2 regions of the Enterobacter wuhouensis genome follow, and region 2 is predicted to be linked to the other one. Evidence: predicted binding sites of a transcription regulator. Region 2 holds the regulator's gene; the other holds the start of a gene.
The links. The regulator CRP, encoded in region 2, controls carbon source genes, mostly activating them, when cyclic AMP is high. The targets are predictions, from matches to a motif close to ATGTGANNNNNNTCACAT.

Region 1 (8,037 bases), 210 kb from region 2:
GTAAGCACGCACAATGAAGACGAGGCCCGCCTGAACCGCAAAATGTGCGAGGTGGCAGAGCGTATTATCGTGGTGACGGACTCCAGCAAGTTTAACCGTTCGAGCCTGCATAAAATCATCGATACGCAAAGGATCGATATGATTATTGTCGACGAAGGGATTCCGGCGGAGAGCCTGGACGGGCTGCGGAAGAGCGGGATTGACATGGTGCTGGTTTAAGAGGTTTTACACCTTTCCCCTCACCCTGCCCTCTCCCCATAGGGGCGAGGGTGAAAAGACCGCACCGAGCAGTCCCCTCTCCCCTATGGGGAGAGGGTTAGGGTGAGGGGCCATCACGTCACCGGTGCCGGATTAAACACCGCCAGCTGATTATGTAATCCCCACCGATCGGAGAAGGTTTTCTTCCGCCCGCTCGCCACGTCCAGAATGAAGTGGAACAGCTTCCAGCCCACGTCCTCAATGCTCTCTTCCCCGGTGGCGATGGTGCCCGCGTTGATGTCCATTAAGTCATACCAGCGGTTCGCCAGCTCGGTGCGGGTCGCCATCTTGATCACCGGCACCGCCATCAGGCCGTACGGCGTGCCGCGTCCGGTGGTGAAGACCTGAACCGTAATGCCGGACGCCACCTGCTGCGTACCGCAAACGAAATCGCTGGCAGGCGTTGCCGCGTAAATCAGGCCGCGTTTGGTTGGGCGCTGCCCGGGTGACAACACTTCCACAATCGCGCTCTGGCCGGATTTGGCAATCGAACCAAGGGCTTTTTCCACCACGTTCGCCAGGCCGCCCTTCTTGTTGCCCGGAGACGGGTTGGCGCTGCGATCGGTTTGGCCCATATCCAGATAGTTATCGTACCAGGCCATCTCCTCCAGCAGGCGTTTGCCCACCTCTTCGTTGACGGCGCGCGGCGTCAGCAGGTGGATGGCGTCACGCACCTCGGTTACCTCGGAGAACATCACCGTCGCGCCGCAGCGCACGAACAGATCGGACGCATAGCCCACCGCCGGGTTAGCAGTGACGCCGGAAAACGCATCGCTGCCGCCGCACTGGGTTCCTACAACCAGGTCAGACGCCGGGCAGGTTTCGCGCTGGCGCCTGTTGAGCTTGTCCAGATGACGTTCAGCCACCTGCAGAATATCGTCGACCATCGATCTAAAGCCGACGTGGTGTTCGTCCTGCAGGCGCACGATGCTGGCCTCGTCCACCGGAATGGCTTTCACATCCTCGGTGCCCTGCAGCAGGCGCTCAGGCTGCAGCTTTTCACAGCCCAGGCCAATCACCATCACCTCGCCGCCAAAGTTCGGGTTAAGGGCGATATTATGAATGGTGCGGATTGGTACCACCGCCGCGGGCGCGTTGATCGCCACGCCGCAGCCGTAAAGGTGGTTCAGGCCGACCACGCCGTCCACGTTCGGGTATTTCGGCAGCAGGTCGCGCTCGATGATTTTCAACACGTAATCCACCACGCCCGCCACGCAGTGCACGCTGGTGGTAATACCGAGCAGGTTCTTGGTGCCGACGCTGCCGTCCGCGTTGCGATAGCCTTCAAAGGTATAACCTTCCAGCGGCGGAAGCGGCTCGGGAACGCGGGTCGCCAGCGGCAGGGTGTTCAGCGGCGGTGCCTTGGGTAGCTCCACCAGCGACTCCTCAATCCAGCTTCCCTGCGGGATGGCGCGAACGGCATAGCCAATCACTTCACCGTAGCGCACGATTTCACCGTGAGCCGGGATATCCACCAGCGCGACTTTATGCCCCTGCGGAATATGCTCAATCAGTTCCAGCCCGTCCGGGAAACGGGTTCCCGCTTTTAAGCCGTTGTCGTTGACAATAATCGCCACGTTATCGGTGTCGTGTACTTTTATATAGAACGCCGTCGGCGATGCCTGTCGAATTTCAATGTCGGCCATTGTTCAGTATTCTCCAGCAAAGTGTCTGATAATTAATGCGGCCAGATGGATTTTTATTTTCTTATTATCGAAATAAAGATGCCGCTTCTTAAATAAAGAATGTCAGGACTTAGGGTATAAAAATGTGATCCGGATCACTCCCTAATGCGAGACATCATGCCCGTTAGCCCCTAATGCCTGATTCTGTGCATCAGCGCCCAGTGCCTTGTGCATATGCTCAAAATATTATTTATATAGGCCGCGATAATTGAGCGTTATTACAATGTGCGAATACCGGGTGATGATTATACTGAATCACGATTTCATTGCATCTGGTTAATTACCTGATATTGCCTGCTATCGATAAATAATCAGGGAATACTCCTTCATAAAAATTATAAATATAAAACTATCGATGTGCCCGAGGAAATAAACATGATTCTGGATACCGCTGTAGAATCGAAAAAGGGGATACCCACCCGTTATTTAATTCTGCTGATTATATTTATCGTTACGTCCATCAACTATGCTGACCGTGCCACGCTGTCGATTGCCGGCACCGAGGTGGCGAAAGAGCTGCAGCTGAGCGCCGTCTCGATGGGGTATATCTTCTCCGCCTTCGGCTGGGCCTACCTGCTGATGCAAATCCCCGGCGGCTGGCTGCTGGATAAGTTCGGCTCGAAAAAGGTTTACACCTACAGCCTGTTCTTCTGGTCGCTGTTCACCTTCCTGCAGGGCTTTGTGGATCTCTTCCCGCTGGCCTGGGCGGGCATTTCAATGTTTATCATGCGCTTTATGCTCGGCTTCTCGGAAGCGCCGTCATTCCCGGCGAACGCCCGCATCGTGGCGGCCTGGTTCCCGACTAAAGAGCGCGGCACCGCGTCTGCGTTGTTTAACGCGGCGCAGTATTTCTCGCTGGCGATCTTCTCTCCGCTGCTGGGCTGGCTGACCTTCGCCTGGGGCTGGGAACACGTCTTCACCGTCATGGGAGTGATTGGTTTCGTGCTGACCGGCGTATGGGTCAAGTACATCCATAACCCGACCGACCACCCGCGCATGTCCGGGCAGGAGCTGAAGTTCATTACCGAAGGCGGTGCCGTGGTCGATATGGACCACAAAAAGCCGGGTGCGCAGGCGGCGAGCGGCCCGAAACTCCACTACATCAAACAGTTATTGACCAACCGCATGATGCTGGGCGTCTTTTTTGGTCAATACTTTATAAACACCATCACCTGGTTCTTCCTCACCTGGTTCCCGATTTATCTGGTGCAGGAAAAAGGGATGTCGATTCTGAAGGTCGGTCTGGTGGCCTCCATCCCGGCGCTGTGCGGCTTTGCAGGCGGCGTGCTGGGCGGGGTGTTCTCGGATTACCTGATTAAGCAGGGCAAGTCGATAACGCTGGCGCGCAAGCTGCCGATTGTGCTGGGCATGCTGCTGGCATCATCCATCATCCTGTGTAACTACACCAACAACACCACGCTGGTGGTGGCCCTGATGGCGCTGGCGTTCTTCGGCAAAGGCTTTGGTGCCCTCGGCTGGCCGGTCATTTCCGACACCGCGCCAAAAGAGATTGTCGGCCTGTGCGGCGGGGTGTTTAACGTCTTTGGTAACGTGGCGTCTATCGCGACGCCGCTGGTAATTGGTTATCTGGTCAGTGAGCTGCATTCTTTCAACGCGGCACTGGTATTCGTTGGCTGTTCAGCGTTAATGGCGATGGTCTGCTACCTGTTCGTGGTAGGCGACATTAAACGTATGGAATTGCAGAAATAAGCAAAGGTATAAGCGATGAGTAACGATATCTTCCCGAACAAGTTTAAAGCGGCCCTCGCGGCGAATCAGATCCAGATTGGCTGCTGGTCTGCCCTGGCGAACCCCATCAGCACCGAAGTGCTGGGCCTGGCCGGGTTCGACTGGCTGGTGCTGGACGGCGAACATGCGCCAAACGATATCAGCACCTTTATTCCGCAGCTGATGGCGCTGAAAGGCAGCCACAGCGCGCCGGTGGTGCGCGTGCCGACCAACGAGCCGGTGATCGTCAAGCGCCTGCTGGATATCGGTTTCTACAACTTCCTGATCCCGTTCGTGGAGACCGAAGAAGAAGCGGTGCAGGCCGTGGCCTCTACCCGCTACCCGCCGGAAGGCATTCGCGGCGTGTCGGTGTCGCACCGCGCCAACATGTTTGGCACCGTGCCGGACTACTTCGCGCAGTCCAATAAGAACATCACCATCCTGGTGCAGATCGAGAGCCAGCAGGGCGTGGATAACGTCGATGCCATCGCCGCAACCGACGGCGTGGACGGCATCTTCGTCGGGCCAAGCGACCTGGCGGCCGCCTTCGGCCACCTGGGAAATGCGGGACATCCGGAGGTGCAGCGCGCCATTCAGCACATTTTCGCCCGCGCCAAAGCGCACGGCAAACCGTGCGGCATTCTGGCCCCGGTTGAAGCGGACGCCCGCCGCTACCTGGAATGGGGCGCGACCTTTGTTGCGGTCGGCAGCGACCTCGGCGTGTTCCGCTCCGCCACGCAGAAATTAGCAGACGCATTTAAAAAATAACCATCATTGAGGAAAAAGTTATGACGCTGAAAGTGGGCTTTATTGGCTTAGGTATCATGGGTAAACCAATGAGTAAAAACCTCATTAAAGCGGGTTACTCACTGGTGGTGCTAGACCGTAATTCAGACGCCGTGGCGGAAGTGATTTCAGCCGGTGCAGAAGCGGCCACCACGGCCAAAGCGGTTGCCGAGCAGTGCGATGTGATCATCACCATGCTGCCAAATTCCCCGCACGTAAAAGAAGTGGCGCTGGGCGAAAACGGCATTATCGACGGCGCGAAGCCGGGCCTGGTGGTTATCGACATGAGCTCTATTGCCCCGCTGGCCAGCCGAGAAATTAGCGAGGCGCTGAAGGTGAAGGGCGTGGATATGCTGGACGCGCCGGTGAGCGGCGGCGAGCCAAAAGCCATCGACGGCACGCTGTCGGTGATGGTGGGCGGCGACAAGGCGATTTTCGACAAATATTACGACCTGATGAAAGCGATGGCGGGTTCCGTGGTGCATACCGGTGAAATCGGGGCGGGTAACGTCACCAAGCTGGCGAACCAGGTGATTGTCGCCCTGAACATTGCGGCGATGTCAGAAGCGCTGACCCTGGCCACCAAGGCGGGCGTAAACCCGGATCTGGTTTATCAGGCGATCCGCGGTGGCCTGGCGGGCAGCACCGTGCTGGATGCCAAAGCGCCGATGGTGATGGATCGTAACTTCAAGCCGGGTTTCCGCATCGACCTGCACATTAAAGATCTGGCGAACGCGCTGGATACGTCCCACGGCGTGGGCGCGCAGCTGCCGCTGACCGCCGCGGTGATGGAGATGATGCAGGCGCTGCGCGCGGATGGGCTGGGTACAGCCGACCACAGCGCCATCGCGTGCTACTACGAAAAACTGGCGAAAGTGGAAGTTGCTCGCTAATGACGTCCTGCCCGGTGGCGCTGCGCTTACCGGGCCTACGGTCCAGGCCGGATCCGTGCTGTAACAGGCTACAACTATGAAAATCGTAATCGCTCCAGACTCTTATAAAGAAAGCCTTTCTGCCACCGAGGTAGCTCAGGCGATAGAAAAAGGATTTCGGGAGATTTTTCCCGACGCACTTTATGTTTCTGTGCCTGTTGCTGACGGTGGAGAAGGTACGGTCGAAGCGATGATCGCCGCCACCCGGGGCACGGCACAGCACGCCGTCGTCACCGGCCCGCTGGGGGAAAAGGTCAACGCCTGCTGGGGGATGTCGGGCGATGGCAGCACCGCATTTATCGAGATGGCGGCGGCCAGCGGCCTGGCGCTAGTGCCCCCCGCGCAGCGTAACCCGCTCGTGACCACTTCACGCGGCACGGGGGAGCTTATCCTCAGCGCGCTGGATAAAGGCGCACGCAATATTATTATCGGCATTGGCGGCAGCGCTACGAATGATGGCGGCGCCGGCATGATACAGGCGCTGGGCGCGAAGCTCACTGACGCGAACGGTACGGAGATCGGCCACGGCGGTGGCAGCCTGATGGCCCTTAACAGCGTTGATATTTCGGGCCTGGACGAGCGCCTTGAAGGGTGTTCGATCCGCGTGGCCTGCGACGTCACCAATCCGCTGGTGGGGGAAAAGGGGGCGTCACGCATTTTTGGCCCGCAGAAAGGGGCGACGGAAGGGATGATCCTCGAGCTGGACGCCAACCTCAGCCACTATGCCGATGTCATTAAAAAATCCCTGCGTATCGACGTGAAGCACGTACCGGGCGCGGGCGCGGCGGGCGGCATGGGCGCCGCGCTGATGGCCTTCCTCGGGGCAGAGCTTAAGAGCGGGATTGAGATTGTCACGCAGGCGCTTAACCTCGAAGAACATATCCACGACTGCACCTGGGTGCTGACGGGAGAAGGGCGCATCGACAGCCAGAGCATTCACGGCAAAGTGCCCGTTGGCGTAGCGAACGTCGCCAAAAAATACCATAAGCCGGTGATCGGCATTGCCGGTAGCCTGACGCAGGATGTCGGTGTCGTTCACCAGTACGGCATTGACGCGGTATTCAGCGTGCTGACCAGCATCGGCTCGCTCGAAGAGGCGTTTCGCAGCGCCTATGACAACATTTACCGCGCCTCGCGTAATATTGCCGCCACTTTACAGGTGGGGATGCACACCCAAGGGTGACAGCGGGGCGCAAACCCTCTATACTTCGCGCCGAAGCTGACCAGACAGTCGCCGCTTCGTCGTCGTCCCTTTCGGGGGAGACGGGCGGAGGGGAGGAAAGTCCGGGCTCCATAGGGCAGGGTGCCAGGTAACGCCTGGGGGGGAAACCCACGACCAGTGCAACAGAGAGCAAACCGCCGATGGCCCGCGCAAGCGGGATCAGGTAAGGGTGAAAGGGTGCGGTAAGAGCGCACCGCGCGGCTGGTAACAGTCCGTGGCACGGTAAACTCCACCCGGAGCAAGGCCAAATAGGGGTTCACATGGTACGGCCCGTACTGAACCCGGGTAGGCTGCTTGAGCCAGTGAGCGATTGCTGGCCTAGATGAATGACTGTCCACGACAGAACCCGGCTTATCGGTCAGCTTCAACTTTTTAAAGAACCCCGCTTCGGCGGGGTTTTTGCTTTCTGCACCATGATGCAATGTTTACAAACGAGACCAATTCTCAGTTTTGCGACATGAAGCACATTTCACTGTCTCGATGCTTAATGCATGCATTCATCCTCCATTGACGATCGCAATCACAAAATTTCCCGCTATAAAATGCGTTATTTGTAGTGTTTTGAGATTGTTAATATTGTTATTAAAATGGGTGTCATTGTTTTCTTATTTGATATGCATATATTGAAATCAAAAACATTTACCGCATGAATATGTGACCTGCTCCACTCTTTCCTTCATCATCGTAAAATTATTATTATCGTATTTGATAAATTACAAAAATGTTTTAAGTAAATAATGACTATTTATTAACCTTTAATTGTCTGAAAGTTAATCTTTATTGTTATTTAATATTTGAAGAAATTCACCGTGGTTATCGGCATAAAATAAATTTATTACTCCCTTTTTTGTTGATCAATATCAGCGTAATAGCGTATTTATATTTGTTTACTGTATTGATTTTAAAGGTTTTTATTGGGTTTTTGCAGCCAGCCGAATGAGTCCTAAAAGGTAAATTGTGAGTAACAGCACATACCCTCTTAAACACAATTAGGTAGAATCCGCTCCGTCATAGGGAAATAAGCGCAGAATATTATGAACACTATTATTCTACCGAAAACACAGCACCTCGTGGTATTTCAGGAAGTCATTAAAAGTGGCTCCATAGGTTCTGCGGCTAGACAGCTGGGCCTGACGCAGCCGGCGGTCAGCAAAATCATCAGCGATATCGAATCCTATTTCGGCGTGGAAGTGATGGTACGTAAAAACACCGGCGTAAAACTCACTGCCGCAGGCCAGGTTCTGCTCTCGTACTCAGAGTCGATCACCCGCGAAATGAAGAATATGGTGAGCGAGATTAACAGCCTCAGTTTTAGCACCGTCATGGACGTCTCCTTTGGCTACCCGTCGCTGATTGGCTTCACCTTCCTCTCTGAGATGATCAAAAAATTCAAGGAAGTGTTCCCGAAAGCGCGCGTCTCGATGTA
Region 2 (8,037 bases):
TACAAACCGCCGGACCACTCAACGAGGTCAGACACGCTGCCGGCTGCCAGCAGAGAGCGGGTAGCGTCGGTACGGCGGATGCCCATATCTTCCGGATAGACCACTTTGCCGCTCTGGCGCAGTTCCGCCACGCGTTTGGCGTCAACGCCCAGGCCGATATCGGTGATCCCCGCGACGGCGGCAACCATGGCCCGACGCTCTTCCAGATCTTTGGCGCGATAGAGGTAAGCAATCCCCTCTTCCGTCAGCACGTGCGTCACGTCATCGCCGTAAATCATCACCGGTGCCAGCGGCATGCCGGAGGCTTTCGCCACGTCAACGGCATCGAGTTTTTCCACGAAGGTCGGCTTCACGCCTGCCTGGAAGGTTTCGACCATCTGCACGACCAGTTTTTTACCGCGCTGCATTGGGTCAGGCTCGGTGATCATGTTCAGCCAGGCCGGGGTCGCATGACGACGACCGTGCGGATCGTGGCCCATGTTTGGCGCACCGCCGAAGCCGGAAAGACGACCGCGGGTCACGGTGGAGGAGTTGGCGTAGCCGTCAACCTGCAGCGTAGAGCCGATGAACATATCCACCGCGTACTGGCCTGCCAGCTGGCAGAAGGCGCGGTTGGAACGCATGGAGCCGTCGGCACCGGTAAAGAACACGTCCGGACGGGCGCGGATGTACTCTTCCATCCCCAGCTCGCCGCCGAAGCAGTGCACGCTTTCCACCCAGCCGCTTTCGATGGCGGGGATCAGCGTGGGATGCGGGTTCAGCGTCCAGTGTTGACAGATTTTGCCCTTCAGGCCGAGCTGTTCGCCGTAGGTAGGCAGCAGCAGCTCAATCGCCGCGGTGTTAAAGCCGATACCGTGGTTCAGGGACTGCACCTGGTGCTCTGCGTAGATGCCTTTGATGGCCATCATCGCCATCAGGATATGCTCCTGCTTGATCAGGCGCGGGTCGCGGGTGAACAGCGGTTCGATAAAGAACGGCTTATCCGCAACGACCACGTAATCGATCCAGGAGCCCGGAATGTCGACGCGCGGCAGATCGCATTCGTCGTCCACCAGCTCGTTCACCTGTGCGATGACGATGCCGTCGTGGAACGCGGCGGCTTCCACCAGCGCCGGGGTATCTTCGGTACTTGCCCCGGTGTAGAGGTTACCTTTGCGGTCCGCTTTAAAACCGGCAATCAGCGCCACGTTGGGCGAGAGGTCGACGTAGAGGCGTGAGTAAAGTTCGATGTAAGTGTGGATCGCACCGATTTCGAGCTGACCGTCTTCCAGCAGCTGCGAAATGCGCAGGCTTTGCGTGCCGGAGAAGGAGAAGTCCAGCTTGCGGGCGATGCCTTTTTCGAAGATATCCAGATGCTCGCTGCGGCCCACGCTCGGCATGATCATATGCAGATCGTGAACGATTTGCGGATTCACCTCGGCGAGCGAGCGGGAAAGGAAATCGGCCTGCTTCTGGTTGTTACCTTCCAGAACGACCTTGTCGCCCGGTGCGATCAGTTTTTCCAGCATAGCGACAAGATCGCCGGTTGGCAGTACCTTGCCCTGCACCGGTACGGACGCCAGACGACGCGCTTTTTCGCTGCGTCGAGTGTTCCATTGCCGGGTGGGTGTTTGCCCAGATAACATTATTAACCTCCTGATTCAGCTAATCATTTTGATTTGCTTAACGTTGAGTAAAGTGTGCGCTCTGGTGAGAAAGGCATCAATTAAGCATAGAGCGCAATCATTAGCCTGAGAGTAATAATCAAGGTAAAGATTTGTGATCGGGATCAGTTCATGTTTCGGAAATCCAGGCTAAACGGGGTACAATTCGGAAGGTATCGTAAATAACAGACAATAATTAGCATCGCCGTTATGACCCAAATCATCCCGTCAGACTTTGAGATTGCTGCCGACGACAGCGCAGAATTCGTGCCCATGCGCGGCCTGGCTAACTGCCATCTGCAAACCATGCTGCCGCGCCTGATCCGCCGCAAGGTTCAGTTCACCCCACACTGGCAGCGCCTGGATTTGCCGGACGGTGACTTTTTGGATCTCGCCTGGAGCGAAGCGCCGGAGCTGGCCAGGCATAAGCCCCGGCTGGTGGTGTTTCACGGTCTGGAAGGCAGCCTGCACAGCCCTTACGCGCATGGCCTCATCGAGGCGGCAAAGGCGCGCGGCTGGCTTGGCGTGGTGATGCATTTTCGCGGCTGCAGCGGCGAGCCGAATCGCCAGAAGCGCATTTATCATTCGGGTGAAACCGAAGATGGCACCTGGTTCTTACACTGGCTGAGAGAGAACTATGGAACGGTGCCGACGGCGGCGGTGGGCTATTCGCTGGGCGGCAATATGCTGGCCTGCCTGCTGGCGAAAGAGGGTGAAACGGTGCCGCTGGATGCCGCCGTTATCGTCTCTGCGCCTTTCATGCTGGAGCAGTGCAGCTACCATATGGAAAAAGGCTTTTCACGGGTTTATCAGCGCTACCTGCTCAACCTGCTGAAGGCCAACGCGGCGCGTAAGCTGAAGGCCTACCCGGACACCTTACCCGTTAGCCTTCGCCAGCTGAAAAAGGTGCGCCGCATTCGTGAATTCGACGATCTGATCACCGCTAAAATTCACGGATTTGCCGATGCGATTGACTATTATCGCCAGTGCAGCGCAATGCCGCTGCTCAGCAAAATCACCCAGCCGACGCTGATCATCCATGCCAAAGACGATCCGTTTATGGACCACCACTCCATTCCGGCCCAGGAATTTTTGCCTGAAAACGTTCACTATCAGCTGACCGAGCATGGCGGCCACGTGGGATTTGTCGGCGGTACGCTGCGACGCCCGAAAATGTGGCTGGAAACCCGCATTCCTGACTGGCTCACCTCATTTCTGGACGGTAAAAAATGATTATTCCCTGGCAGGATCTGCCTCCCGAAACGCTCGATAATCTGATTGAAAGCTTTGTATTACGAGAGGGCACCGATTATGGTGAACATGAACGTTCTCTTGAACAAAAGGTCAGCGATGTAAAACGCCAGCTTAAAAGCGGCGACGTGGTGCTGGTATGGTCTGAACTGCATGAGACGGTCAATATCATGCCCCGCAACGCGTTTCACGGCTGATCTGTAAACCTTTCCAGTCAGGGAGTTGCTATGTCTGCCAGACATCCGGTTATTGCCGTCACGGGTTCGAGCGGGGCGGGAACCACCACCACCAGCCTTGCCTTTCGCAAAATTTTCGCACAGCTGAACTTACAGGCGGCAGAGGTTGAGGGCGACAGCTTTCACCGCTACACGCGCCCTGAAATGGACATGGCCATCCGTAAAGCGCGGGATCTCGGTAAACACATCAGCTACTTTGGCCCCGATGCCAATGATTTCGGCCTGCTAGAGCAGACCTTCAGAGAATACGGTCAGACCGGCAAAGGACAATCCCGCAAATACCTGCACACCTACGACGAAGCGGTTCCCTGGAACCAGGTGCCGGGGACGTTTACCCCGTGGCAGCCGCTGCCGGAACCCACCGACGTGCTGTTTTACGAAGGGCTGCACGGCGGCGTGGTGACCAACCAGCACGACGTGGCGCGCCACGTGGATCTGCTGGTGGGCGTGGTGCCGATCGTTAACCTGGAATGGATCCAGAAGCTGACGCGCGACATCAGCGAGCGCGGCCATTCGCGCGAGGCGGTGATGGATTCGGTGGTGCGATCTATGGAAGATTACATCAACTTCCTGACGCCACAGTTCTCGCGTACCCATATCAACTTCCAGCGCGTGCCGACGGTGGACACCTCCAACCCGTTTGCGGCGAAAACCATCCCGTCTCTGGATGAGAGTTTTGTGGTGATCCACTTCCGCAATCTGGAAGGCATCGATTATCCCTGGCTGCTGGCGATGCTGCAGGGCTCGTTCATTTCCCACATGAATACGCTGGTGGTGCCGGGCGGAAAAATGGGGCTGGCGATGGAGTTAATTATGACGCCGCTGGTCCAGCGACTGATGGAAGGGAAGCAGATCGCGTGAGTTGTTTTGCCCGGTGGCGCTGCGCTTACCGGGCCTACGGTCGTGCTTTTGTAGGGCGGGTCAGCGAAGCGCCACCCGCCAAAAGATTAAGCCTCGATCACCTCATACGAATGGGTGATTTTTACCGCTTTCTCCAGCATTAACGCCACAGAGCAGTATTTTTCCGCAGAAAGGTCTACGGCGCGTGATACCGCGGCATCTTTCAGCTCTTTACCGGTCACGATAAAGTGCAGATTAATATGCGTGAACAGGCGTGGCGCCTCTTCGCGACGTTCTGACGTGAGCTTCACTTCGCAGTCGGTCACATCGTGACGGCCTTTTTGCAGAATCGACACCACGTCAATCGCGCTGCATCCACCCGCCGCCATCAGCACCATTTCCATCGGGCTTGGGGCCTTGTCGCCGGAGTTACCGTCCATCAAAATCTGGTGCCCGGAAGCGGATTCGCCCAGGAACGTTAAACCTTCAACCCATTTCACACGCGCTTGCATATTCATTAACTCCAACGTTGCATTTTTGGTGACAGATTACGCGCGCGTTACATTTCTCGCAACGGAAGGCGACCTGCATCATGCTGAAGCGAGACACCAGGAGACACGCGGCAAAAGCTATGCTAAAACACTCTGGATGCTACAGTAATACATTGACGTTACACATGTATGCAGAGGACATCAAACTTTACTGGCTGCGAAAATTACGACAGCCGACTTCCCAGGGTATGGGTAAGAATTCGATTGCAACCCCAGAGTCCGGATGCATCTTATGACTCTGGTGACAGCTTATAACAGAGGATAACAGCGCATGGTGCTTGGCAAACCGCAAACAGACCCGACTCTCGAATGGTTCTTGTCTCATTGCCACATTCATAAGTACCCATCGAAAAGCACTCTGATTCACCAGGGTGAAAAAGCCGAGACGTTGTATTACATCGTTAAAGGCTCGGTGGCAGTGCTGATCAAAGATGAAGAAGGGAAAGAGATGATCCTTTCTTATCTGAACCAGGGCGATTTCATCGGCGAACTGGGCCTGTTTGAAGAAGGCCAGGAACGTAGCGCCTGGGTTCGTGCAAAGACAGCATGTGAAGTGGCTGAAATTTCTTACAAGAAGTTCCGTCAGCTGATTCAGGTTAATCCTGACATCCTGATGCGTCTCTCTTCCCAGATGGCGCGTCGCCTGCAGGTCACCTCTGAAAAAGTCGGTAACCTGGCGTTCCTGGACGTGACCGGTCGTATCGCACAGACCCTGCTGAACCTGGCGAAACAGCCAGACGCAATGACCCACCCGGACGGCATGCAAATTAAAATTACCCGTCAGGAAATCGGTCAGATCGTCGGTTGTTCCCGTGAAACAGTAGGCCGTATTCTGAAAATGCTGGAAGATCAGAACCTGATCTCCGCGCACGGTAAAACCATCGTGGTTTACGGAACCCGTTAATTCGGTCAAACGGCGTGCCATCTCAGGGTGGCACGCCGTTTTTGTCTCTATTCCCCATGTGGCGCAGGCTGATTTATCACCCGGAAGTTAACTACGCACTGCGACAAACGTTGGTGTTGTGCCTTCCCGTGGCCGTGGGCCTGATCCTCGGACATCTTCAGCAAGGCCTGCTGTTTTCCCTCGTGCCCGCCTGCTGCAACATCGCCGGTTTGGACACGCCGCATAAACGCTTTTTCAAGCGCCTGATTATCGGCGGCTGCCTGTTTGCCGGCTGTAGCCTTGCCGTACAGCTCCTGCTCGCCCGTGATATTCCGCTCCCGCTGATCCTGACCGTGCTGGCGATGACGCTCGGCGTAACGGCGGAGATCAGTTCGCTTCACGCGCGCCTGCTGCCCGCCTCGCTGATTGCCGCCATATTCACCCTGAGCCTCGCGGGGAATATGCCGATATGGGAACCGCTGCTCATCTACGCCCTCGGCACGCTGTGGTACGGGCTGTTTAACTGGTTCTGGTTCTGGCTGTGGCGGGAGCAGCCGCTGCGTGAATCCCTGAGCCTGCTCTACGTGCAGCTGGCGGATTACTGTGAAGCCAAATATACCCTGCTGACCCAGCACACCGATCCGGAGAAATCCCTTCCGCCGCTGCTGGCGCGCCAGCAAAAGGTGGTCGACCTGATCAGCCAGTGCTATCAGCAGCTGCACATGCTCGCCGCCAATAAAAACCACGAGTACAAGCGGCTGCTGCGCACCTTCCAGGTGGGGCTGGATCTGCAGGAGCATATCTCCGTGAGCCTGCACCATCCGCAGGAGGTGCAAAAGCTGGTCGAGCGCAGCCACGCCGAAGCGGTGATCCGCTGGAACGCCCAGACCGTGTCGGCGCGCCTGCGGGTGCTGGCCGACGATATTCTCTATCACCGCTACCCGACGCGCTTTAACATGGACAAACCGCTCGGCGCGCTGGAAAAAATTGCGCGTCAGCACCCGGATAACCCGGTCGGCCAGTTTGCCGCCTGGCACTTCAGCCGCATCGCCCGCGTATTGCGTACCCAGCGCCCGCTTTATCCTCGCGACCTGATGGCGGATAAACAGAAGCGTCTGCCGCTGCTGCCCGCCCTCAAAAGCTACCTGTCGCTGAAATCCGCCGCCCTGCGCAACGCCGCGCGGATAAGCGTCATGCTCAGCATCGCCAGCCTGATGGGTATGGCGCTGCATCTGCCGAAACCCTACTGGATCTTAATGACCGTGCTGTTCGTGACGCAGAACGGCTATGGCGCCACGCGCGTGCGTATTTTCCACCGGGCTGGCGGCACGATGGCCGGGCTGATTATTGCGGGGGCGACGCTGCATTTCCACGTGCCGGAAGGGTATACGCTGGTCGGGATGCTGGCGATTACGATGGTGAGCTATCTCATCATCCGCAAAAACTACGGCTGGGCGACGGTGGGCTTTACGGTTACGGCGGTGTACACCCTGCAGCTGCTCACGCTCAACGGCGATCAATTCATTATTGCCCGCCTGGTCGATACCCTGATTGGCTGCCTGATTGCCTTCGGCGGCATGGTCTGGCTGTGGCCGCAGTGGCAGAGCGGATTACTGAGGCAAAACGCCCACGACGCGCTGGAGGCCGATCAGCAGGCCATCCGCCTGATCCTGAGCGACGATCCGCAGCCCTCCCCGCTGGCCTACCAGCGCATGAGGGTCAACCAGGCGCACAACGCCCTGTTCAACTCGCTCAACCAGGCGATGCAGGAGCCGGGCTTTAACTCGCACTATCTTGCAGACATGAAGCTGTGGGTGACACACAGCCAGTTTATCGTCGAGCACATTAACGCCATGACCACGCTGGCGCGCGAGCACACCATGCTCACGCCGGATCTGGCGCAGCGCTATTTGCAGTCGTGTGAAATTGCGTTGCAGAGGTGTCAGCAGCGTCTGGAGTACGACGCGCCGGGCGAGTCGGGCGATTCCAATATTCTCGAAGCGCCTGAAACGCTGACCCACGGGCCGATGAGCACCCTGGAGCAGCACCTGCAGCGCGTTCTGGGACATTTGAACACCATGCACACCATTTCATCGGTGGCATGGCGTCAGCGTCCGCATCACGGGATTTGGTTAACGCGTCGATTAAAGCGAACCGAGTATTAACCCTTAACGATCTTCGCGACCGCCGCGGCAAAACGGCTTAACCCGTCTTCAATATCCTTCTCTTCCACCACCAGCGACGGCGCAAAGCGCATTACGTCCGGTCCGGCGTTGAGCACCATCACCCCTTCGTGCGCGGCGGCGTGCAGGAAATCGCGCGCGCGGCCTTTGTACTGCGGCTTCAGCTCGGCGCCAATCAGCAGCCCCATGCCGCGGATTTCGCTGAACACGTCGTACTGCTCATCAATCTGCAGCAGGTGCTTGACAAACAGCTCCCGCTTCGCGTTGACGCCGTTCAACACCTCCGGCGTGTTGATGATATCAAACGCCGCGCTCGCCACGGCGCTCGCCAGCGGGTTGCCGCCGTAGGTAGAGCCGTGAGAACCAACGTGGAACGCAGAGGCAATATCCTGCGTCGTCAGCACCGCGCTGACCGGGAAGCCGCCGCCGAGCGCTTTGGCGCTGGTCAGG

Region 1: garD (galactarate dehydratase) is a predicted target of CRP. The motif match lies at 2,027-2,044, and genes of this name have one in related genera.

What each region holds. Positions count from the first base shown of each region.
Region 1 is NZ_CP142124.1:4,182,124-4,190,160, reverse strand. Features, by position in the region: gene VPX56_RS19930 (DeoR family transcriptional regulator) at 1-219, shown strand, start outside; gene garD (galactarate dehydratase) at 333-1,904, opposite strand; gene VPX56_RS19920 (MFS transporter) at 2,319-3,653, shown strand; gene garL (2-dehydro-3-deoxyglucarate aldolase) at 3,669-4,439, shown strand; gene garR (2-hydroxy-3-oxopropionate reductase) at 4,460-5,350, shown strand; gene garK (glycerate 2-kinase) at 5,427-6,572, shown strand; RNA gene rnpB (RNase P RNA component class A) at 6,605-6,981, shown strand; gene tdcA (transcriptional regulator TdcA) at 7,646-8,037, shown strand, end outside.
Region 2 is NZ_CP142124.1:4,388,357-4,396,393, forward strand. Features, by position in the region: gene mdcA (malonate decarboxylase subunit alpha) at 1-1,625, opposite strand, end outside; gene VPX56_RS21020 (hydrolase) at 1,854-2,876, shown strand; gene VPX56_RS21025 (YheU family protein) at 2,873-3,091, shown strand; gene VPX56_RS21030 (phosphoribulokinase) at 3,122-3,991, shown strand; gene VPX56_RS21035 (OsmC family protein) at 4,078-4,482, opposite strand; gene crp (cAMP-activated global transcriptional regulator CRP) at 4,793-5,425, shown strand; gene VPX56_RS21045 (YccS/YhfK family putative transporter) at 5,482-7,569, shown strand; gene argD (bifunctional acetylornithine/succinyldiaminopimelate transaminase) at 7,566-8,037, opposite strand, start outside.